Regions from separate parts of the Moritella viscosa genome, predicted to be linked through region 1. Evidence: riboswitches for the same ligand, from Rfam matches in the RefSeq annotation. Region 1 holds a riboswitch; the other holds the start of a gene.

Region 1 (3,216 bases):
ATGGCAAACTGGTTATTACTTCACGTTCATCAGAAATTACGATTATTGATGAAAACGGTCGTACTAAAGAAAGCCATAAATTACCTTACGGTTCTGTTGTTGAATATAAAGACGGCGCAGCTGTTGAGTCTGGTAGCATTATTGCTAACTGGGACCCGCATACTCACCCAATCATCACCGAGGTGGCAGGTCAAATTAAGTTTGTTGACTTAATTGATAGTATCACGGTTACTAAGCAAACTGATGATCTAACTGGTCTATCTAGCACGGTAATTCTGGATCCTGCAGCACGTGTTGCCGCTGGTAAAGATTTACGTCCTATGGTTAAACTTGTTGATGCAGCAGGTAATGATTTATTCATTCCTGGTACAGAAGTTATTGCACAATACTTCTTACCTTCAAATGCAATCGTTAACTTAGAAGATGGCGCATTAGTGACTATTGGTGAAGCGTTAGCGCGTATTCCTCAAGAAAGCTCGAAAACACGTGATATTACGGGTGGTCTACCACGCGTAGCGGATCTGTTTGAAGCTCGTCAGCCAAAAGATGCTGCTATTTTAGCGGAAATCTCAGGTACTATTAGTTTCGGTAAAGAAACTAAAGGTAAACGTCGTCTAGTTATCACACCTACTGATGGTGCTGAAGCTTACGAAGAGATGATCCCTAAATGGCGTCACTTGAACGTGTTCGAAGGTGAGAAGGTTGCTAAAGGTGAAGTTATCGCCGATGGTCCTGAATCAGCACACGATATTCTACGTCTACGTGGTATTAGCCATGTTGCGAACTATATCGCGAACGAAGTTCAAGAAGTATACCGTTTACAAGGCGTAAAGATTAACGATAAGCACATTGAAACTATCGTTCGTCAAATGCTACGTAAAGCTAACGTAATCTCTGCTGGTGATAGTAACTTCTTACCAGGTGAGCAAGCTGAAGTTTCACGTCTGAAAATTGCTAACCGTCAGCTAGAAGCTGAAGGCAAGCAACCAGCCGTGTTCCAACACATGCTTATGGGTATTACTAAAGCGTCTCTTGCAACTGAATCATTTATCTCAGCTGCATCGTTCCAAGAAACAACACGTGTTCTAACAGACGCTGCTGTTCATGGTAAGATTGATGACCTTCGTGGTCTGAAAGAGAACGTTATCGTTGGTCGTCTGATCCCTGCAGGTACAGGCTTCTCTTATCACCAAGAACGTGCGAAAAAACGTGCTGGTAAAGTAGAAGAAGTAATGCAAGAAATCACTACTGATGAAGCTGAACAGAACTTAGCAAACCTACTAAATAACCTTTAATTGATTTGCTGAATGCAATTAAAGTCGTGTGTAAGTGATGACAGACCCACTGATTCACTTACACATAGTTATTAGATAGTAAAGGCGCCCTTTTATAGGGCGCTTTTTTTTGCTTGTTTTTTAGCGCAATACCAGTCTATACTCCGATACATCTTGTCGGAGTGCTTTAGGGCTGAGACCATTTAATAATGGGATCCGTGGAACCTGATCAGGCTAATACCTGCGTGAGGAAACAAGAGTGATTAATATGAATATTATTCGTGTGATTGTAAGCTAGCCATAGGGAAATCAGGCCGCTTACTGTTACATTTACGATCAATATATCTATATCACTACTCTCCATACTCAACGACAAGCAATCATCTTATTAGAAAGGAATGAGTGCTATGTCTACTACCAATATAAATCAAAGCAGTAATACCAAAAAACTAACTCGCCGTGAAAATCGCGAAAATGCACAAGAGTTTATTAATAATCTCAGTTGTGAACCGTTTCCTAATTCAGAAAAATTTCATCTCACAGGTAGTCGTGACAATATTCAAGTGGCGATGCGGAAAATCAATCTGGACGAGACGTTAGTCGCAGGCAGTAAAGACGATCCGGTTTATGAGCAAAATGAATCTATCCCCGTTTACGATACATCGGGTCCCTATACCGATCCGGCTATTGAAATAAACGTACACCAAGGCTTACCAAAATTAAGACAACAATGGATCGCAGAGCGTAACGATATTGAAGCATTAGAGATCGTTACTTCGCACTTTGCCCAGCAGCGTCTTGCTGATGACGGCATTGACCATATCCGCTTTGAGCATTTACCAAAACCATTGAAAGCCATTGATGGTCAAAATGTCACCCAGATGCATTACGCACGTAAAGGGATCATTACTCCAGAAATGGAATACATCGCGATCCGTGAAAACATGGGACGTGAGTTGATCCATAACGAGCTGTTATTAAAACAACATGCCGGCAATGATTTTGGTGCCAGTATTCCGGAAAAAATCACAGGTGAATTTGTCCGTGATGAAGTAGCGCGTGGTCGTGCGATCATCCCTGCCAACATCAATCATCCAGAATCTGAGCCGATGATCATCGGTCGTAACTTTCTTGTAAAAGTAAACGCCAACATTGGTAATTCGTCAGTCACATCATCGATTGAAGAAGAAGTCGAGAAGCTAGTATGGGCGACACGCTGGGGTGCTGACACGGTAATGGACTTATCCACAGGCCGTAATATTCATGAAACGCGTGAGTGGATCCTCCGTAATTCACCTGTGCCGATTGGTACTGTGCCGATCTATCAGGCTCTAGAGAAGGTAAATGGGATCGCCGAGGATCTTACTTGGGAAGTATTCCGCGATACCTTGATCGAACAAGCTGAGCAAGGTGTTGACTACTTTACTATTCATGCTGGCGTATTGCTTCGATATGTACCAATGACGGCAAAACGTCTTACCGGGATCGTGTCGCGTGGTGGCTCGATTATGGCGAAATGGTGTTTGACGCATCATAAAGAAAACTTTGCTTATGACCATTTCGAAGAAATCTGTGCGATTTGTAAAGCTTATGATGTATCTCTGTCATTAGGTGATGGCATGCGTCCAGGTTGTGCGGCTGATGCGAATGATGAAGCCCAATTTGCTGAATTAGAAACCTTAGGTGAGTTAACGAAGGTCGCGTGGGAACAAGACGTACAAGTTATTATCGAAGGCCCAGGTCATATCCCAATGCACATGATTAAAGAGAATGTTGAAAAGCAGCTCGATATTTGTCATGAAGCGCCTTTTTATACCTTAGGTCCACTGACAACCGATATCTCACCGGGCTACGATCACTTTACGTCGGGTATTGGTGCTGCGCAAATCGGTTGGTACGGTTGTGCAATGTTGTGTTATGTGACACCCAAAGAACATTTAGG
Region 2 (3,216 bases), on a different contig from region 1:
GCATCGAATTGACGCGGTTTCGCCGATGTCGGTACTTGTAAGTATTCTGCCTCAGCAGGCTTGCCTTGCATAATATAGATATGATCAGCGAGGCGGATCGCTTCTTGGGGCTCGTGTGTGATTAAAACGACGGTTTTATCTTTTAACAATTCACAAGCGAGGTCTTGTAATCGATAACGAGTCACGGCATCTAAGGCTGAAAAGGGCTCGTCCATTAATACAACGGGTTTGTCTTGCATTAATGTTCTTGCCAGTGCCACGCGTTGACGCATGCCTCCAGACAGTTGTTGCGGAAAACGATTGGCATTATCAGCAAGACCGACCTTAGCCAGTAGATCGAGTGCTTTGTCAGTTTTTGGTGCTGATTTTTCAGTGCCGAATTTACTGCTTAACATGACATTGTCGAGCACGGACAACCAAGGTAGCAATAAATCTTGCTGTGCCATGTAAGCAATTTGATTGGTTAAGTCTGGTTGAACTAAGTTATTCGCGTTAACTGATAGTTCTCCTGACCACATTATTTTATGATCTAACAGCCCTGCAAGGTAACGCAGTAGTGAGGTTTTACCACTGCCGCTACGCCCTAAAATACAGGTCCACTGCCGAGCTGGCACCGTCATGTTCAGCTTGTTTAATACGGGGTCAATACTGTCGTTATAATGTAAATAACCGTTCTTAATCGCGATGTTTACCGCAAGGCTATCTTCCGATTTTAGCTTTGTCTGCGAGGTGCTAGACATCAGCATGACCAGTAAAGAAGTGATTAACCGGACCGTGGCCGCTACCTATATCTAATTCATCCGCGTGAGCAATGGCGTTGGAGATGTATTGCTTAGCTAACTTCACAGCTTGCAGTAGATCATAGCCTTGGGCTAAGTAGGATGCGATTGCTGAGGATAGCGTACAGCCAGTGCCGTGCGTATTGTGGGTATTAATGCGTTTTGCGGTTAACTGTTCCACATGGTCTTGGAAGATGAGTAAATCGTTACTGTTGTCATCTTGCTCTAAGTGACCGCCTTTTAATAGTACTGCATTGACATTAAGCTGACGCAATTCGCTAATCATGCTGCCCATTTCATCTTCATTGGTAGGCACATCTGAACCAATTAAAGCAGCTCCTTCGGGTAGGTTAGGGGTGATTAAGTCAGCAAGTGGTAGTAGCTCTGATCTAAGCGTACTGATCGCTGATTCTTTAAGCAGTAAGTCGCCGCTAGTAGCAATCATAACTGGGTCAACAACTAAAAATGCTGGCTTAAATTGCTTAATTTTAGCGGCGACGACGTTGATAATATCGCAGTCAGCAAGCATTCCAACTTTCACTGCCACGACGTTTAAATCGCTAAATACGGCATCGAGTTGTTTTTCGATATGTTCAAGTGGGATGGGAAAAATTGCGGATACACCGAGAGTGTTTTGCGCAGTGATTGCGGTGATTGCAGAACAAGCATAACTGCCAGTTGCTGATATTGCTTTGATATCTGCTTGAATACCAGCACCGCCACCGCTATCTGACCCTGCAATGGTTAATACAATTGGTGTTGATATGTTTGTTATAACCTTTAGCATAAATATTCCTAGGGCTGGCGCACAGGAACTTTATCAAGCCAAAGATTGAGAGACGCAGAAGGTCAAATCATGAGAAGCAAGATCGATAGTTCCCTACGTCAGTGTTAACTGAATCAGGTTCAACGGGTCTCGCAATAAATATGCGATCTCAGCCTATTAGGCCCCCCGACTATATGTGTTGCAATAGTAACAAGTTTTGTTGAAATCGCAATCAAACAATTAAGCTATTGATATGATTGTTCGAATTTTAGTGTCTTTTATAATGGATAATGTTGTTTTTGATTAATATATTATTATTTGTAGGCACTGTCACAATTACCTAAAAAGGAGCATGGAATATGCTTGCTATAAAGGCTAATACGAATAAAATCAACGTGATAATATTTTATCTCTTACGGTTTGTAAGGGGTAAATAAATTGTAGGTACGACTCTTGATTATTATAAAAACAAAGGAATGATGAAAATGAACGTAGTTAAAAAGACATTGGCAATTGCAACGTGTTTATACTTAGTTGGTTGCGCATCGGGTGCACAGGTTGAGAATATGGTGTATCAAGGCGAACAAAAAGTATATCCAGCAGCAGTACAAAATAACTTGGCCTTGTCGTCAGTTTCGGGTGGTGAGGATACAAATGCTGCTTGGACATCTGAAATTAGTGATGTTGCTTTTTCTGGTGCAATTAAAGAGAGCCTATTAGAGCAAGGACTTTTCTCTGAAAAGGGAAAATATCAACTATCAGCTAAAATTGTGGACGTTGAACAGCCATTGTTTGGCCTTGATATGACAGTCACGACAAAAGTTAACTACACGTTGACAGATACTTTAAGCGGTAAAGTGATACTTGATGAAGTAGTGAAGGCCCCACATACAGCTACTTTTGGTGATGCATTCTCTGGTGTTGCGCGCCTCCAAATGGCCAATGAAGGTTCAGGGAAGAAAAATATAGAAGCACTACTTAATAAGCTTGCAGAATTAAACATTGAAGCAAATGAAGTTCGTTTAGCGCAATAATATTGCGGCTAGATTTATTTTTTATATATTATTGGTGTTGTTACTTGATACAAACAACACCAATATGAGTAGGCCATGATTTGCTATATATCGAAGGCAAATCATGCATAAGTTTTAGTAAATCCTTTTAAGTTCATTCCCGTTGTTCCCATCCCCCATGAAATTTCATCGCAGAGGTAATACTGTTATCACGTTTTACTGTGCTTAATTTTATTTTTACAGCCCTTACAAAACAGGTTGTTACGTTATATTTGTGAGGTTATATCCAGTCAATGTGATAACCTAAAATAGATAAGTCATTGTTCGTATTAATGAATCGCTTGATAACTTTGAACGTATCATTTTAGTTTGTCTTGTCGACCAAAAGGGGCTCAGATAAGTGTTGGGAAAAATAAAGGGAATTATTATGTTGGATAAAAAATATACCGCAGGTGTCTTAGCTATCTCTGTGTTTATGACAAGCGGTTTTATTACTGCTCAAGCTCAAACGTCAGAAGAAAAAGGTTTTGCTATCGCAAAAGAGCGTAAGGTAAGGGATTCTGGGTGGAATGATAGTATCCAGCAAACCACTATGGTACTGCGTAATGCAAAAGGGAAGGAAAGTATTCGAGAAATACGAATAAAAAGTCTAGAGGTT

Evidence for each region. Region 1 has a riboswitch for thiamine pyrophosphate ahead of thiC (phosphomethylpyrimidine synthase ThiC). Riboswitches for the same ligand answer to the same signal wherever they lie in the genome.
Region 2: another riboswitch for thiamine pyrophosphate. It lies ahead of thiD (bifunctional hydroxymethylpyrimidine kinase/phosphomethylpyrimidine kinase); the one in region 1 lies ahead of thiC (phosphomethylpyrimidine synthase ThiC).

The regions. Positions count from the first base shown of each region.
Region 1 is NZ_FPLG01000099.1:54,198-57,413, forward strand. It holds gene rpoC (DNA-directed RNA polymerase subunit beta') at 1-1,295, shown strand, start outside; TPP riboswitch at 1,443-1,544, shown strand; gene thiC (phosphomethylpyrimidine synthase ThiC) at 1,673-3,216, shown strand, end outside.
Region 2 is NZ_FPLG01000039.1:46,220-49,435, forward strand. It holds gene BT797_RS06330 (ABC transporter ATP-binding protein) at 1-740, opposite strand, end outside; gene thiD (bifunctional hydroxymethylpyrimidine kinase/phosphomethylpyrimidine kinase) at 733-1,566, opposite strand; TPP riboswitch at 1,640-1,744, opposite strand; gene BT797_RS06340 (hypothetical protein) at 2,031-2,579, shown strand; gene BT797_RS06345 (outer membrane lipoprotein-sorting protein) at 2,986-3,216, shown strand, end outside.